DNA from 3 places in the Priestia sp. SRI_019 genome. Region 1 is predicted to be linked to each of the others. Evidence: riboswitches for the same ligand, from Rfam matches in the RefSeq annotation. Region 1 holds a riboswitch; each other region holds the start of a gene.
The links. A riboswitch is a leader RNA that binds a small molecule or an ion and turns the genes downstream of it on or off. The one in region 1 is predicted to bind cyclic di-AMP.

Region 1 (6,168 bases):
CTTCGACTCCGTCTGTTCCTGCTTGTGAAGGATAAAGGAGAAGACCATTTTTTTGGGCTTTACTTATTACGCGCGCCGTCATATTTTCCGAAGATGAAAAAGGCTCCTTCGTCTTTGGATTTTGCACAAGCTCAAGACCAACTAGTAAGCCTTTGCCACGTATATCACCAATGATAGGGTAAAGAAGTTGAAGCTTCTTCAATTCCCCTACTAAATAGTCTCCTTTCAGCGCTACTTCTTGAACAAGATCATGCTTTTCAATATAGGTTAAAACAGCTATTCCTACAGCGGATGACAGCGGATTAGCGCTTAGCGTATGTCCGCTCATAATTAATTTGGATCCGTTCATGATAGGTTCAATCGTTTTGCTGCTAGCCAACGTAACGGCTATTGGTGTATATCCTGCTCCCACTCCTTTTCCAAGCGTCATGATGTCTGGTTTAACTCCCCAGTGCTCATACGCAAACATCACGCCTGTACGCCCAACTCCCGTCATGACTTCATCCGCAATCCATAACACATCATATTTATCGCAAATTTCTCTTATCACTTCATAATAACCGGGAGGAGGTGTAAGCGCTGCTCCGGCTGCTCCTACAATGGGCTCTGTAATAAAAGCAGCAATATGTTCAGGGCCGGTTCGTTTGATAACTGTTTCCAATTCGTGTGCACAAGCAAGATTACAGGATGGATAGGTTTGATGAAACGGACATCGATAGCAATAAGGAGGTGAAACCGAAGGATAATCTTCAAGCAACGACGAGAAGCGTTTTCGTCTTCCAACGTGCCCTGACATAGACAGAGCTCCTATTGTAATACCGTGATAGCTCATCCAGCGTGACAAAACCTTTGTTTTGGTTGGCTTTCCTTGCTCTTGAAAATGCTGAATTGCCGTTTTCATAGCCGTTTCAGTCGCTTCTGTCCCGCTGTTAACAAAAAAGCTCCACTGGAAATGATTGCTGCTTAATTCACATAGTTTCTTAGCTAAGGCTTCTGTTGGATCACTTGTAAACTGCGACCGATATACAAACGCAACTTTCTGTGCCTGATCGGTCATCGCATCAATGATTTCTTTTACGCCGTGTCCGATACTTGCTGTAACTGCCCCCGACGAAGCATCTATGTACCTTTTTCCATCTTGGTCGTACAAATAAATTCCTTTTCCATATGAAATAACTGGGTAGTCGTCGTCGAGCAGCGGCTTTATTACATGAGTTTTATTCATTTCCGCACTCTCCTTTCAAACATACACTCTTATTAAACTGTATGCTGAAACGAAGAGTTTCTTGCCAATAAAAAAAGCCCTAGCATATAGCTAGAGCTTTTACGCTTATTAAGCTGATTGCGTTACAGATTTATCGATACGCTTTGCTTCTGACTCTGCCACAATAACGGCACACGCAGCGTCTCCCGTAATATTTACAGATGTACGAAGCATGTCAAGCAAGCGATCAATTCCAATAATCAATCCGATACCTGCTACAGGCAAGCCAACCGAACTCAATACCATTGCTAGCATAATGAGACCAACTCCCGGCACACCTGCTGTACCAATACTAGCAAGCACCGCTGTCAATACAACCGTCACAAGAGCGCCCAGCGACAGGTCAACGCCGTATACTTGTGCAATAAAAATAGTCGCTACACCTTGCATAATTGCCGTCCCATCCATGTTAATGGTAGCACCTAACGGCTGAACAAAACTGCTGATGGACTCTGGGACACGAAGGTTTTTTTGAGCCACATTCATTGAAATCGGAAGCGTTGCATTACTGCTTGATGTACTGAATCCAACTGTCATCGCAGGAGCAAAACCTTTAAAAAATTCAATAGGGTTACGTCTGGCCATAAGAGCGACTGATCCCCCATATGTTACGATCGAATGGATAAACAGTGCGAGCACGACTACAATCATGTACAGCCCCATCGCTTTAATTGCCTCCCAGCCTTGACTTCCAACCGCGGTTGCAAGAAGCCCAAACGTTCCGTAAGGAGCAAACTTCATCACTAGATTTACAAGATACATCATCAATTCATTGCCTTGCTCGAGTAAATTGTAAAGCCCTTTTGTTTTACTTCCAAGCATTGTAATACCAAAACCGATAAAGATAGAGAAAACGATAAGTTGAAGCATATTCCCTTCAGCCATCGCTTGAATTGGGTTGACTGGAATCATATTTAAGAATGTCTCTCCAACCGGCGGTGCTTTTTCGGCTTCAAAAGAAGCGTTTTTTGTATCAAAAGATCCAAACGTACCCGGTTTAATTGCATACGCTAAAATTAAACCAATAATAATAGCAACGGTTGTTGTAACTAGGAAGTAGGAAACTGTTTTAGCCCCGATTCTTCCTAGTTTTTTAGGATCTCCTAAACCTGCTACACCTAACGTGATAGAGAAAAACACAATTGGTACAACAAGCATTTTAATTAAGCTTAAGAAAATTTGGCCAAGCGGTGTAAACAAGTACTTGTCCAGCGGAGCAAAAGCACTTGGAGCAAAAGCATTGATCAACACTCCTACAACAGCACCAGCAATTAGCGCGATAATAATCTTTGTCGATAGCTTCATAGATTTACCTCCCGTAAATAAATTATATTAGAATGATTCTAACTACCATACTTATTTTACCATGCATTGAGAACGATAACACTCAAAATATACAATATATTATAAATTTTCAGATTAATAGTTTAGGAATATTTTTATCTATACAAAAAACCATGAGAATATCATGGTTTCATAGACCTGTTATTCCCTCACTGAATGCTGACGGAGTTAGCTGTCGGATTCGGGTACGTGAGTTACCCTACTTGATTCATTCAAGATTCACCCCAAGTACACTACGCACAAATATGGGTCCCCCGTTCTCTTATAAAACAAAAGAGATTAAGCAAATAATTTTCTTTAATATTTTTGCATGATAATAATTCTTACTTTAATTAAAATTCATTTTATATGTTTCTGTCAAGTTTTTATTCAAAAATAATGCATGATTTTATCATAAAAAGTTGAGAATTGTTATATTTTAAAATATTTACATCATATTTCAATAAACCACAAATAGTTATTTAACAAGACTTAAAATCTAATGGATAAAAAATTAATTCAAAAAATAGTTTGTAAAGTGAACTTTCTTCTCATTAAATTATATTCATAAACTCGCATAATTATTCTAACATCCACGTACTTTACTGCTTTCATAAATATTTTACTCATCAAAAAATAACTCTTTCCAACTGTTGATTTTATCCTTGTATTGCTTGATATAAATTCTCTAAAATTTCACTGAATTTGTTGATAGAAATAAATGGACATTGTCAATTCGCCTTATTCTATTTAATTCTGCTCACGATAGAAATATGGATCCCGTAATACCTTTTAAAAAAGGAGCGGGTAATTATCATATAAAACTATCGGATTTGGAGCGGTACAAGTTCTTTACTTTTTACTTATTCCCTCTCGTTATTTAACACATATAAAAAAAGAGGGCGTGACGGCCTCTTTTTCTTATACAGTAACAGGTTCAGAACTTGCTTTGCGATTCTTTAATTTTTCAACAATGTCACGCGCTACCCACACACCGCACGCACTTGCCTGCGCGAGTCCTCGCGTAATACCAGCTCCGTCTCCTCCCACGTATAAACCGGAAATTTCAGTTTCAAACTTATCATTTAACTTCGGGCGGGCTGAGTAAAATTTCGCTTCCACACCGTAAAACAGCGTATGTTCAGATGCTAACCCAGGCGTTACATGATCCAGTGCTTCTGTCATTTCAATTAAGCTTTTCATCGTATTGTAAGGAAGCACTAAGCCTAAGTCACCCGGTACAGCTTCTTTTAACGTTGGTTCTAAAAAGCCCTCTTTAATTCGAGTCGCTGTTGAACGACGGCCCTTTAAAATATCTCCATACTTTTGAACAACTAAGCCCCCGTTTGACAGCATATTAGCTAATCTTGATACTTCGTGCGCATATTCGTTCGGCTGATCAAATGGATCCGAAAATTTATGAGAAACAAGCAGCGCAAAGTTCGTATTTTGACTTCCAAGCTTCGGATCTTTGTATGCGTGTCCATTTGCTAACATAATACCTGAATGATTCTCTACTACCACATGTCCTGAAGGATTGCTGCAAAACGTTCTGACTCTTGTACCTACGGACGTATTGTAAATGAATTTCCCTTCGTACAAGTGCTTGTTGATTTCTTCCATAACAACGTTGGATGTTTCTACTCGAACGCCGATGTCCACTTGATTGTTAATCATTTTCAAACGACGTTTTTTTAGTAAGTCGCTCATCCACTTCGAGCCGTCTCGACCTGGTGAAACCACCACTTTATCAGCCGTAATTCTTTCACCATTTTTCAATTCAATACCGCGCACGATATGCTGACCATCTTCTTTTTCTGTTATTAAATCGGCTACTTCCGTTTTATACTGCATATCAATTTTTTCTTTTAAGTATTCATAAATGCTTTTTAAAATTTCTAAATTTTGCTCTGTTCCTAAATGACGCACCTGGGCACGCAAGAGCTTTAATCCTGCTGCGTATCCGCGTTTTTCAATTTCACGAACTTTATCAGTTAACGGATCCGTGATCGTATCGGTTGCTCCGTGTTTTAAATTAATTTCATCCACGTATTTAATTAAATCTACCACCTGTGATTCAGACAGATAATCCGTCATCCAGCCTCCAAATTCACTTGTGATATTAAATTTCCCATCTGAATATGCGCCGGCTCCACCGAAACCATTTGTGATAGAACAAGCAGGCAAACAGCCAGCAAACTCTTTTTTGCCAACCGCAGGCGGACATTTTTCAATTTTTTTCTGAAGAATCGGACAATTACGTCGATAGATATCGTGTCCTTTATCGATTAATAAAATAGTTGCTTCCGGTAATTTTAACGTTAACTCATAGCAAGTAAAAATCCCAGCGGGTCCTGCCCCTACCACAATAACATCATAATTTGAGTTCATTGTACATTCTCCCATCATCTTTTTTCTTTGGGTAAAAGATAAAAGTTATTGACCGAATTTTCTTTTTTTATTATCATTCGGTTATTTTCTAGCCATTTGATAATATATCAAAAACAAACCCTTTAGTCAACAATATACACGAACATTAAAATAAAAAAATAAAAAAATATTCGTTTTTATTCCAATCAAATAAAAACCAGTGAACGAATAGCAAGCGCTATGAAATGTTCACTGGTTCTTTAATATATGGAAGAGCAATTTCTACTTTTGTTCCTACTCCTACTTTGCTCGCAAATGAAATATGCCCTTGATGCTGTTCGATTATCCGGTAGCTAATCATTAACCCTAGCCCCGTTCCTGTTTGTTTCGTAGAATAAAACGGTTCACCTAGCCGCGCTAAAGATTGCTCATCAATTCCGCAGCCTTCATCCTCGATAATGACCACGCCGTATTCATTTCTTTTCTCAGCGGTGACTTTAACTGTACCTTTGCTCATTGACTCAAGCGCATTTTGAATCAAATTAATAAAAACTTGTTTAAGCGCATTTTCCTCACAAAAGATTGTAATCTCATCACTAATTTCATTAATAATACGACAGTTTTTATAATTGGCGTGTGTATCTAATAGTAATGTCACGTGACGGATGATTTGATTGAGACTTTTTGGGTGGTATGAATTTTCAATTTTAGGCTTGGCAAGCGTTAAAAATTCTTGAATAATGGATTCGACGCGATTCAATTCTTCAAGCATAATATCATTGTATTCTTCGTTATACTGTTTTGATGCTTTTAACAGCTGAATAAAACCTTTAATCGCCGTCATTGGATTACGAATTTCATGTGCTACTCCTGCCGCTAACTTGCTCACCATTGTAAGCTTTTCAGATTTGCTTGCCATTTCATCATATTTTTTTCGATCGGTTACGTCGCGAATAATATACTGAATGGCATCCTGTCCTTCAAACTTAATTTTGGTTGCCGAAGATTCAATAATGACGACTCCTTTTTTAGTCAATAGTTTCACATCAACACGCGGCCTCACTGACATTCCGTTCATTAGCTGAACCATTCGTTCTTTTACGATTTCTAAATGTTCGGGATGAATAAAATGAAGCCAAGGACGCCCGATATACTCTTCTTTTTTCTCGCCGCCAAGAAGTTTAACACCAGCGGGATTCAAATATTGAATT
Region 2 (6,168 bases), 750 kb from region 1:
CAAATGAGTAGTGAGCGCTACGGCTGTTCCTCCTAAAATTAGCAGCGGCTGCAGAATAAGCGTCACGGCGATGAGCTTCATTTCTTTTCCTTCAATTTTTTTACCTACGTATTCTGGTGTTCTGCCAACCATTAAACCTGATAAAAATACGGCAATGATGACGTACATCATCACATTCATAAACCCTGCTCCAACACCGCCAAATACGGTATTTAACATCATATTTCCAAGCGTCAATAACCCGGTAAGAGGCGTAAGAGTATCGTGCATGGTGTTGACTGCACCTGTTTCACTTGCTGTCGTCACGATGGCGTACAGAGTTGACATACCGACACCAAAACGGACTTCTTTCCCTTCCATATAACCGCTCGCTTCATTTAGGTGAAAAGCACCAAGTCTTGGATTACCGCCCCACTCTGTTACAAACGCTGTGCTTAAAATAACGATAAACAGCATACTCATCGCTACAAACAAGATGCGGCCTTGCTTACGCTGTCCGATCATTTTTCCGTACGTAAAAGGAAGTGCTGTTGGCAATAAAAGCATAAGGACGATTTGTAATACATTGCTTAACGCGTTAGGATTTTCAAACGGATGGGCTGAATTAACACCAAAAAACCCCCCTCCGTTGTTGCCTAGCTCTTTAATTGAAAGAAAAGAAGCAACTGGTCCCCTTTCTATTTGCTGTGTTGCCCCCTCTAATGTATGGGCAGTCACCGTTCCGCTTAACGTTTGAGGGACACCTAAAAACATAAATAAAATGCCTGTTATAAAAGCGATAGGAAGTAAAACACGCGTAATTGACTTTACAAAATCAACAAAAAAGTTTCCCATTTCCTTCCCTGCCAACCCGCGAATAAAAGCGATTGCTGCTGCAAGTGCCGTTGCTGGTGCAGCAAACATCATAAATACAACGGCTGCCATCTGCGAGAAATAGGACAAACCTGATTCACCGCTGTAGTGCTGCAAGTTCGTATTTGTCATAAAACTAATGGCCGTGTTAAAAGCAAGGGCCGGATCCATTCCTTTGATGTGGCTTGGGTTAAGCGGCAGTACCCCTTGAAACCGGAAGATAATGTACACCACAAAAATCATAAACGTATTCGCCAAAACGAGAGCAAGTGCATATTGCTTCCACGTCTGATTGTATCCTTTGATTCCTGCTGCTTTAAACATCACCGTTTCTATCTTTCCTACCAAGCTAGTGTTTTTATCGTTTGAAAACACATTCGCTATATAAATACCTACGGGCTTTGCAATAAGCGCTACAAAAACAAGCAGCAGCGCAACTGATAGTAGAAAAATCCCCACGTTTTATTCCTCCGCTTATTAAAAAATGTTCTGGATTTAACAGTACATATACTAAATAAATTAAAACGAGAACTGAAATACCTAGCAAAATGAACGACATGTTCACTTCTCCTCTCTTTCATCTACTACATGAGACGACCAGCAAATAATTCCGTACATAGCAGCTGTTAATATGACAAGCGTTCCAAGCATGATCATATCCAAGTTGCTCCCTCCTAACTGTTTCTTACTACCAATGATTGTCTGAGCTTAGTGACTGTTACTGTGCGTAAAGCATCACGCCCAAGTGAGCTAGCTGCGAAAGGTTATCTTTGATTGTTTATTCCTCACGTATTGTTAATCACGTTTTAACAGCCCTACTATAGCCTCTTTACGGTGCAGACATAACCTGCTCTCCTGTTTTTTTATTAAAAAAACCGCAGAAGAGAGTCCTCTTCCGCGGTTTAATGCACGACAAATAAGCCGTGATCGACACGAATTTTTTTACTCCCAAAACGCTTACGGAGTTAGCTGTCGGATTCGGGTTATGGAAGTAACCCTACTCAGTTAAGAGATTCACCCCTAGTACATACGTACAAAATATTGGGTCCCCCGCTCATAATTGATTAAGCGTATATTTGTTATTTAATTTTTAGGCTTAATTATGTTTTTTACTGCTGCGTTTAATACTTTGATTAGCCAACGTAGACAAATAGCGGTTTGCTAGATCAAAAGATTGCTGATCGCATATTGCGCGATATTCAATCATTTGAATCATTTGCTTAGATAGATGCATCTTGACGCTCCTTTCACCTATATTTTGAAAGGAACGCGCTATCCGCTGTTATAGAAAACGACCACGATTACACCATCCTCTCTCTTAACGCTTACGAAGTTAGCTGACGGGTTCGGGTCAAGAAAGTAACCCTACTCAGTTAAGAGATTCACCCCTAATAATTGGGTCCTCCGCTCTTTCCCTCTCTTTCAGGAAAGACTCAGCGTTTCACTGTGGAACGTTTCATGAGAGTAATCTTACTCCTGTTAAAATTTACTGTCAACAACATTTTTTGAAATTTTAAAATCTTTATTTTTTGCTGTTTATTCATTATTTTAAAATAATAGATTCAAAGAAAAAAAGCGTTCTTATCTCCTCGATAAGAACGCTTTTTTTAGCTCATTTTCTCAATTTCATTTACAAGAATTGAAATGGCATCCGTTTTTGTTGCTTCACGCATTGTACGCTTCATCGTACTTGCCTGCTGCTGAAGTTCATTTACTTCACGCAAAAACACTTCTTTTGTTAACTGTTCTTCTTCCACAACCATACAGTAGCCTTTTTTCTTAAAGGACTGTGCATTTAAAATTTGATCTCCTCGACTTTGTGCTTTTGATAAAGGAATAATCATCATCGGTTTATGAAGGGCTAAAAACTCAAATATGGCATTGGATCCGCCGCGTGTAATCACATAATCAGTCGCTGCTAGAACATCTGGAAGCTGTTCATTGACATATTCTAACTGACGGTAGCCCGACTCTTTTTCAAGGCTTGTATCAATATTGCCTTTTCCGCACAGGTGTACAATTTGAAATTTCTTTTGCAGTTCAGGCAAGGATTCTCGAACAACTTCATTGATGCGGCGTGCTCCTAAACTTCCGCCCATAATCGTTAAAATTGGGCGCTTATCATAAAAGCGAAGCCAGCTTTCCCCGTTCGCTGCGCTTCCGCTAAATAATTCTTTTCGAATAGGTGAACCAACAACCTGCACTTTTTCTTTTGGAAAATAGTTTGCCGCTTCATCAAAAGAAGTAAAAATTTTAGTGGCAAATTTCTGCGCAATTTTATTTGCCAGTCCCGGTGTTAAGTCACTTTCATGAATGAACACGGGAATGTTTAACGATTTAGCAGCCATTACAACAGGAACTGTGACAAAACCGCCTTTTGAAAACACAAGAGAAGGCTTTAACTTTTTCAGCACGCGACGTGCATCGCCAACTCCTTTTGCTACTCGAAATACATCTTTTACATTTTCCATATCTACGTAGCGACGTAGCTTACCGCTTGAAATTGCATGATATGGAACGTTTAATTTTGTAATTAATTCTTTCTCGATACCATTGTGAGAACCGACATAATGGATATCCCATTTTTCACTGTCTAATTCTTTCATAATGGCAATGTTTGGTGTTACGTGTCCAGCTGTTCCGCCTCCGGTAAAAACGATAACTTGCTTACTCATTTTTTCTTCCTCTCTTTACTTCACTTAATTGATCTGTTTTAACATCAATTTTTATCTGATCTTTTTAGCATGCAATCTGACATGTAAAACGATGGTTTTATTATAGCATTTTTCTTTTTACATATGTATGATAAGGCGTATAAAAGCATGCTATACTTTTCATAGGGAGTGATGATAATGAACAAATCTGCACCTGTCGTAAAAGGTGATACGGTGGATTCCGAAACGCGCTGCATGCACTATCGTACGGATAAAGATATTATTGCAATAAAATTTTATTGCTGTAATACATATTATCCATGCTATCAATGTCATAACGGACATGCTGATCATGATATTAAAACGTGGCCAAAAGCTATGTTTAATGAAAAAGCTATTCTTTGCGGAGTATGTAAACATGAGTTATCAATTCATGAATATTTAACCTGTAACTCGACTTGCCCTCACTGTCGTTCTTCTTTTAATCCCGGATGCAGCCTGCATGGACACATTTATTTTGAACAAAAAAGCTGAACAAAACGTAGTTCAGCTTTTAAAATAACTGCTCATCTATATTTATAATGGAAGGAAGCAGACCTGGGAACAATTCCTCAAGTTCTTCTAAACGCAAGGAATAATAGTGCTGCGTACCTTCTATACGTAGTTTGATAATTCCAGCTTCGCGAAGTACTTTAATATGATGTGATAGCGTTGATTTTGATACATTTAATTTTTGATAATACGAACAGGTCTGCTCCTTTCTTGTCGCTAAACACTGTACAATTCGCAGCCGGTTAGGATCACTCAACGCGTGTAAAATAGGCGTTAATTTAATTTCAGATTTCGGTGGTTGATAAGGTTTTCTCATGCTTAAAATATAACACAGCTTCTTTTGTGTATCAATGTTCGATAACTTTCGAACTAAATTCCTTGCACTGTTATTTAATCGGTGTTATAGTTTCATTGTTCGATGATATTCGAACTTATCTTCATTTTAATCATAAATTGAATGAAAGATTAAAAACAAAACAAATAATATAAAGCACCATCATTATTAAAGGAGGAATCACCCATGATTCATTTACAAGCTTCAATGAAAGTTAACCCAGCAAAAAGAGAAGAATTTTTAGAAAACGTACAAGAACTAATTAAGCATTCTTTACAAGAAGAAGGAAACAGCAACTATCAACTATTTGAAGATGCTTTTACACCTAACACATTTATGATGATTGAAGAGTGGAAAAGCGAAGAAGCAATTCAAGCCCACAATAAATCAGCTCACTTCCAAAGTTTTGTAGCATTTGCTCAAACTGGCGTACTTGTAGCACCTTTAGATGTAAAAACATTACAAGGTTAATCATAACTTCTTTGAAAGGATGACGCATCATGAATGAAGCAATTCGTACAATTCAAGATCACCGTTCTATCCGTAAGTATACAGACGAAGCAGTAAGTGACGAGCATTTAGATACGATTATTCAATCTGCTCAGTCAGCCGCTTCTTCTATCAATGGACAGCAAGTGACTATTATTAGCGTCCAAGATAAAGAAAAGAAGAAAAAACTTTCAGAGCTTGCCGGCAACCAAGCGTGGATCGACCAAGCTCCTCTATTTTTAATCTTTTGTGCAGATTTTAATCGTGCTAAGATTGCAGCTGAACTTAACGATGCCCCTCTTGGCGTAACTGATGGGCTTGAATCAATCTTAGTCGGGGCAACCGATGCTGGAATTTCTTTAGAAGCCGCAACAGTTGCAGCAGAATCACTCGGTTTAGGTACAGTCCCAATCGGAGGAATTCGCAGAAAGCCGCTAGAAGTCATTGAACTGCTCGATTTACCGGAATACGTATTCCCAGTAAGCGGTCTTGTGGTTGGACATCCGGCAGATCATTCTGCGAAGAAACCTCGATTGCCACAAGCTGCTGTGCACCATCGTGAAAGCTATAATCATGACTTAAAGTCATTGATTCAAGACTATGATGCTGAAATGGCAGAGTATATGAAAAAGAGAACAAACGGTGCTGATGACCGCAACTGGTCACAAACGGTATCAGCTATTTATAAGACCATTTATTACCCAGAAGTTCGAGCGATGCTTGAAAAACAAGGGTTTAAATTCGAATAACCAAAAGCTGCGATGAACATCGCAGCTTTTTTATCTACTTTAACAGCGTGCTGAATAGACTAAAAGTAATACTCAATAAATGAGGTGTTGGTATGGAGTTTATTTTAATTTGTAATTTTCTTTTAAGTGCAACCGCAGCGTTTTTATTGGTGCCGGCTGTTACAAAAAAGCACACTCTTCACGTGACTTTACTTTCTCTCCTTTTCTTCTTTTCAATTGTCCCGACTTTTCTTCTCGCTAATCCACATATCGGCGTTTTACCTTGGGCTATTCGAGACGCTCTTCTATTGTTCGCTGCATTCCTTTTGTTTTATTTAACCTTCACATTAAACAGTTGGAAAACGCTTTTGTTTTTTCTTCTATTTTTACTGTCGATTGCTCCTCTTGCCTACGTCGTATATGATGACTTTACGCATACGTATATAGATGCCAATATTGGGCTTAGCCTAGGCTTTTTATTGACATGGCTCTTAACAGCTCTGTACAATATTTTGGCTATTCTTCGATTTTTTCGTCAGAAATCTCAGTAAACACATCA
Region 3 (6,168 bases), 130 kb from region 1:
CGGACAAAAAGAAAAAGCTAAAATTGTCGGAGCTGACGCGCTAACGGATTTAGCCGTGCTTGAAATGTCTGACAAAAATGTAGAGCAAGTCGCGAAGTTCGGGAAATCATCGGATTTAGTAGCGGGTGAAACGGTGCTTGCAATCGGAAATCCTCTTGGTGAACAATTTTCTCGTACGGTCACACAAGGTATCGTGAGCGCAGCAAAACGCTCTGTCCCTATTTCAGAAAATTGGAACGTAGATGCAATTCAAACGGATGCGGCGATTAATCCAGGAAACAGCGGCGGTGCCTTGATCAATTCTTCCGGTGAAGTAGTGGGCATCAACAGTATGAAAATTTCAGAAGACAATGTAGAAGGCATCGGCTTTGCTCTTCCAAGTGATGAAGTGCAGCCGACGATTGAACAGCTGATGAAAAACGGAAAAATAACGCGTCCATATATGGGGGTAGGTCTTCAAGATGTAGGTCAGCTTTCAGCTGCAACAAAACAAAACCAGCTAGGCCTAACAAGCGATACGTCTGAAGGAGTTGTCGTAACGACGGTTGAACCATTCTCTTCTGCTTCTGATGCAGGTTTACAATCAAAAGACGTGATTGTTGCCATTGATGGAAACGAAGTCAAAACATCCAGTGATTTACGTCAATATCTATACACAAAACGCAAAGTAGGAGACACGGTAAAATTAGACGTGTATCGAAATGGAAAAAAACAAACCATTTCTCTGAAGCTTTCAGAACAGCAGGATAACAATGGATGAGTTCAACACCGTTAAAGCTGCTGCTAGCAGTATTAACAGCGTTCGTATTTTTAACCGGCTGCGGAGAGCAGCATTCAAACACGATGTTTCCTTCTGTAGAAATTAGTCAGCTATCTTCTACCAAAGAACTGGCAGCGTATGAGGGAGGCAAGGTGACAGGAGCTGAATTCAACCGTTTTTTAGCCGTTGAAGGGTTCTTAAACCCAGATGCTCCGCTAAATGATACAAGCTACCGCAAAGAGTTATTGCGGCAGCTTGTTATGCAAAAAATTTTAATTTCGCATCTGAAGACAAGCGATAAAGTACAAAAACAAGTCGAGGATATGTGGAAGCAAATTAAACGCTCATATGACGAGGATACAAGAAAACAAGGTTATGAAGTGTTAAATATTCGTTCTAGTGATGTAACCAACCAGCTAACAAATCAGTTTAAATTAGAAGAATATTTCCGTAAACAAATTACGTCTGATGAACTAACTGCTTACTATAAACATATTGAAAACGATCTAACGCGCGTATCTTTTACGCAGCTGGCTTTTTCCACTTTACATGATGCCTCTGCCGCTGCGGCTGAACTGCAAAAGGGAACATCTCTTCAAAGTGTTCAAAAAAAATTTGCTGATGTCCAGACAATCAGCAAAATAGAGAATGCTGATAACCTAAAGCTTTCAAGTCTATCTTCCTCTTTTATAGATGTTTTAAAAAAACAGCACATCGGAGAGAGTAGTGAGCCCATTAAAATGGGTAAAGTCTATTATATTCTTATTTTAAAACAAAAAGATAAAAAAACGGAATCAGAAGTCAAAGAAGAAATGATGAAAGAACTTGTTTTGAATCATATCAACCGGTATATCCAGGATGAACTGCCAAGGTTTCACGTGACTTTCAACCTTAGGTAGTTCCCTTTTATATAGATTGATTGTTTTCAAAAAACAAGCAGGTAAAAGAGCTTTCTATTAATAGAGAGCTCTTTTACATTTTTAAGTAGACAGAAATGTCGGCACCTGATAAAATGAAGTTGTAAAACTTTCATTATTCGGAAAATTTATACCCTCCAGCTTTGGAGGGTTATTTTTTATGCTGTTGGACGAATAAAAGAGGCTGGGACAAAAGTAGTTTCGTTAAAGGGAGATTCGAACGCGTTTGATTCTTGATGGAGAATCAAACGCGTTCGGTTTTTTCTTATTGACAGGGTAAACGTAGGTTTAATCTATTTATTTGTTTCTGGCTGTTGATTAGAGGGCAAGGCGAAGACTCCTGTGCGGAAAGCGAAGCCTGAAACGGAAATCAACAGCAGTGTCAAAAGTGATTCATACGAGCTTATTGATTCCATTGTTCGCTTTTAGATTGGATTGCTTTCGTTACGTTTCAATCACTTTTCATCTTTTAAATGACTCAATAATGCAGGAGCCATCTCCACGTGAGAAAGAGCGATATGTGAAATCGTTTTGGCATAAGGTGTAATTTCGTTAATAAATTGTTCGAGTACGTTCAGGTGAGGAAGCTGAAGCTTTGTAATAAAGCAGGCTTGCCCGGCGATGCGTTCACAGAATAAAGCGTAGGGATACTGAGAAATAAATCGTTTAAAACGCTCGTGCTCGCCGTTTTTCATCGTTACTTCAATAAAACACGACACGGGCAAATGTAGCTTTTCATAATCAATATCGATTGTATATCCTTTTATAATGCCAAAGCTCTCTAGCTGGCGTACTCGCTCTGCCACCGAAGGAGGAGACAAATTAATTTGTTTTCCTAGCTCTCGTAAAGAAAGGCGGCTGTTTTGCTGCAGCGCCTGCAAAATCGATAAATCAATTTCATCAATTTTCAATTGAAAACCTTCTTTCTTATTAACGTTTCATTTGATTAGTAATAATAGATAAGATGTTTTATATGTAATCTGAAATTCCCATTTTTCTTACTATAATAATTAAAAAGGAGTGAGTAAAAAATGGCAAGAGTTTTGTTAGCAAACGAAGAGGGAACAAATTTTGAAAAAGCATTGAATTTAATTCCGCATGTAAAAAGATTGTATGATGAGCTTTACGACACGCTTTGGAACAGCGATATAGTAGAGAGAGAGACCAAGGAAAAAATGAGGCTTTATCTAGCAGGTGTTAACGGCTGTGAGACGTGTATGAGCATGTCATATGTAGGCGATGAGACGCTTAATCAAAAAGTGTTAAGAGAAAAAGAGCTGGAAGAAAAAGATCGACTGCTGTTTCGATTTATTGATGTGTACCGAGTGCGTCCAAGGGAGTTGACCGATGCTGACATGGATCAATTAAAAAAATTTTACAGTGATACGCAGCTGTTAGAGCTTTTGGCTGTTATTAATTTATTTGATCAATTTCACAAAATGATTGTCAGTTTAGATTTATATGATTTTTGCAGCTTGCAGCGCAAGTGAGGCCTTCGCTAAAAATATCTTGACAGACAAAATTCACAGGAGTAAGATAGCTTTCGTGAAGTGAAACGTATCATGAATCGAATCGATTATTCTAAAAAATAGATCAAAGACATTTGAATAAAAATCGCTTAATCCATTACGGAGCGGAGGACCCATTATTTACGCACATATTGTGCTCCGGGGTGAATCCTTAAAAAGGTAGGGTTACTCTTAAAACCCGAACCCGACAGCTAACTTCGCAAGCGTTTTGAGGGGGAAGAGTGTGAAAAAACACAGGAGCCTTCCTGTGTTTTTTTGCGCTTTTTTTAAGAAAAAGATGTAATTTTTTAGAAAAAGTATAAGCTAAGAGAACACACAGCAGTTGAAGAAAGGAATAAATACATTATGAAAAAACAGTTTGCTGTATTGGGATTAGGTCGTTTTGGAGGCAGTTTGGTTGAAGAGTTTGCAAATCTGGATGTGGATGTGCTCGCTATTGACCGCAATCAGGAGGTAGTAAATAAATTTAGCAACTCAGCTACATATGTTGTGCAAGCAAACGCGATTGATGAAGCTAGCTTAAAGGGGCTAGGTATCCGCAATGTTGATCATGCGCTTATTTCGTTTGGGGATGATATCGAAGCAAGCGTGCTCGCAACGATGCTTTTAAAAGATATGGGCGTTAAGCAAGTATGGGTAAAAGCGGTGAATATGTATCATCAAAAGGTACTGGAGAAAATAGGAGCGGACAAAGTCATTCATCCTGAGCGCGATATTGCTAAGCGTATTGCTCATCACGTGGTGTCAGAAAAAATCATTGATTACATTGAACTGTCAAAGGATTATAGTATTGTCGAAATTGTCGCTTCTAAGAAACTTCATAATAAAACGCTGTTTGATTTAAACATTCGTGCCAAGTACGGCTGCAATATTATCGGCTTTCAGCGAAAAGACGGGGAAATGGTGATTTCGCCTACCGCGCATGAAATAATTGAACAAGGAGATATGCTGATTGTTATCGGACATAACCGCGATTTGAACCGTTTTGAAGAAGAAGGAGTTTAACTCATGAAAAAACAAATCATTAAACTCACTCCTCCGCAGCTGCTTGTCTCCATTTTTGGCGGAGGAATTATTATTGGTGCTCTTCTATTGATGATGCCTTTTTCTACTACCGAGCCAATCCGATGGGTAGACGCCCTTTTTACATCTACTTCCGCTATGACAGTGACCGGCTTAGCCGTCGTAGATACAGGTACGCGTTTTACCGTCATCGGTCAAACGATTATTATGCTGCTAATTCAAATAGGCGGTCTTGGCATTATGTCATTTGCCGTGTTGATTTTTATAATGCTAGGTAAAAAAATTGGCTTTAAAGAGCGCGTGCTCGTTCAGCAGGCATTAAATCAAACGAGCGTCGGCGGAGTTGTCCTGCTAGTTAAAAGGCTGTTTATCTTTTCATTTTTAATTGAATTTGTTGCACTTATCTTTTTAGCAATACGCTGGGTTCCGGAATTCGGATGGTCTAAGGGGCTGTTCTTTAGCTTGTTTCATTCAATTTCAGCTTTTAATAACGCAGGGTTTGGACTACTGTCGGATAACTTAGTGCAGTATGTTGGAGATCCTATTATTAACATAACGATTTCTTTTTTGTTCATCATTGGCGGGTTAGGGTTTACCGTTCTTGCTGATATGTGGGTGAAAAAATCGTATAAAAAACTAACGCTCCATTCAAAAATTATGATTGTCAGCACGTTTGCCATTAATGTGATTGCCATGCTTTTTATTTTTTTCTTAGAGTACAGCAATTCGCATACGCTCGGAAGTTTATCATTAGGAGACAAAGTATGGGCTTCTTATTTTCAAGCGGTAACGACAAGAACCGCTGGATTTAATACAATCGATTTAGCTCACCTGCATGACGCAACGGTCTTTTTAATGGTCTTATTAATGTTTATTGGTGCAGGAAGTGCGTCAACAGGAGGCGGTATCAAACTCACGACGTTTGTGGTGATTATTTTTTCTGTATGGGCATTTTTACGAAGCCGGGAAGATATTGTGCTATTAAAGAGACGACTTCTTCCTCTTCACGTGTTTAAGGCACTAGCCATCACGATGATTTCAATTATGTTTGTATTTGGGGCCATTTTCCTGTTAAATATTTCGGAAAACCTGCCGTTTGTAAAAATTATGTTTGAAGTTGTTTCTGCGTTTGGAACAGTAGGTTTATCAATGGGAGCAACTCCTGAGCTTTCGTACTTTGGACGCGTAATTATTATCTTTATCATGTTTTTAGGAAAAGTGGGGCCATTAACGCTTGCGTTTTCATTATCTAAGCAAAAGCGCGAAGCCGTTCGTTATCCAAATGAAGATATAATGCTAGGGTAGAAAAATCGCCTTCGATGAGGCGATTTTTTATATTATTTATACGTTCAAGACATATAAGAAGTTACGCACAAAACAGTTGCGATGAATAAAAAGAAGGCAAAGACAAGAACACTGGGCAATTTGGAATGTCGGCGCATTAAAGATCCCCCTTTTTTATAGTAAAAAAATCTCTTACTATATATAACGAAAGAAACAAAAATATGATTCACTTTTTTGACGAAATTTGAAGGTTTTTCTCGTTAAAAAAATCCGCACCCCTGTCCTAAACATTTTGCCAAGCTGTTGCATACACTAAAAGCAGATAACAGGAAGTGAGGGATGGTACGTGGGAAAACAAAATTTTGCGTTAATCGTTGTGTTATTTGTTTTACTTGTTATTGTAGGTGCATCTGGCTTTCGCTTTTAAACGTTAACTTTATTTGCGCATAGCTCCCGTCAAAAAGGGCATACTAGGCGGAAGTAAAAAACAAAAATTTCTTCAATATTGCCGAACAATGAGTTCCTCTACTCATTCATCTAATCGGTATGTAGCCATGCGAAAGCATGGTTTTTTTTGAAATAAGAGGATGAATGATGTTCATCCCCTCTAAAAAATTAGTAGTAGCAAGAACATCCTACGATTACTAATAGAATA

Region 2: it holds a riboswitch for cyclic di-AMP, as region 1 does, so the genes downstream of both, AC2YJL_RS08800 (potassium-transporting ATPase subunit F) here and AC2YJL_RS04340 (dicarboxylate/amino acid:cation symporter) in region 1, are expected to answer to the same signal.
Region 3: it holds a riboswitch for cyclic di-AMP, as region 1 does, so the genes downstream of both, AC2YJL_RS05035 (potassium channel family protein) here and AC2YJL_RS04340 (dicarboxylate/amino acid:cation symporter) in region 1, are expected to answer to the same signal.

What each region holds. Positions count from the first base shown of each region.
Region 1 covers NZ_JBYCZN010000001.1:851,204-857,371, reverse strand. The annotation lists gene AC2YJL_RS04345 (aspartate aminotransferase family protein) at 1-1,225, opposite strand, end outside; gene AC2YJL_RS04340 (dicarboxylate/amino acid:cation symporter) at 1,334-2,569, opposite strand; cyclic di-AMP (ydaO/yuaA leader) riboswitch at 2,750-2,904, opposite strand; gene AC2YJL_RS04335 (NAD(P)/FAD-dependent oxidoreductase) at 3,509-4,978, opposite strand; gene AC2YJL_RS04330 (ATP-binding protein) at 5,196-6,168, opposite strand, start outside.
Region 2 covers NZ_JBYCZN010000001.1:1,603,016-1,609,183, reverse strand. The annotation lists gene kdpA (potassium-transporting ATPase subunit KdpA) at 1-1,305, opposite strand, end outside; gene AC2YJL_RS08800 (potassium-transporting ATPase subunit F) at 1,211-1,411, opposite strand; cyclic di-AMP (ydaO/yuaA leader) riboswitch at 1,793-1,933, opposite strand; gene AC2YJL_RS08795 (hypothetical protein) at 1,949-2,086, opposite strand; cyclic di-AMP (ydaO/yuaA leader) riboswitch at 2,159-2,301, opposite strand; gene murG (undecaprenyldiphospho-muramoylpentapeptide beta-N-acetylglucosaminyltransferase) at 2,460-3,527, opposite strand; gene AC2YJL_RS08785 (CHY zinc finger protein) at 3,705-4,040, shown strand; gene AC2YJL_RS08780 (ArsR/SmtB family transcription factor) at 4,060-4,374, opposite strand; gene AC2YJL_RS08775 (putative quinol monooxygenase) at 4,579-4,863, shown strand; gene nfsA (oxygen-insensitive NADPH nitroreductase) at 4,893-5,630, shown strand; gene AC2YJL_RS08765 (hypothetical protein) at 5,723-6,160, shown strand.
Region 3 covers NZ_JBYCZN010000001.1:983,928-990,095, forward strand. The annotation lists gene AC2YJL_RS05015 (S1C family serine protease) at 1-760, shown strand, start outside; gene AC2YJL_RS05020 (peptidylprolyl isomerase) at 757-1,659, shown strand; gene AC2YJL_RS05025 (Lrp/AsnC family transcriptional regulator) at 2,133-2,588, opposite strand; gene AC2YJL_RS05030 (carboxymuconolactone decarboxylase family protein) at 2,709-3,167, shown strand; cyclic di-AMP (ydaO/yuaA leader) riboswitch at 3,283-3,427, shown strand; gene AC2YJL_RS05035 (potassium channel family protein) at 3,552-4,211, shown strand; gene AC2YJL_RS05040 (TrkH family potassium uptake protein) at 4,215-5,534, shown strand; gene AC2YJL_RS05045 (YjcZ family sporulation protein) at 5,860-5,940, shown strand; gene AC2YJL_RS05050 (YjcZ family sporulation protein) at 6,129-6,168, opposite strand, start outside.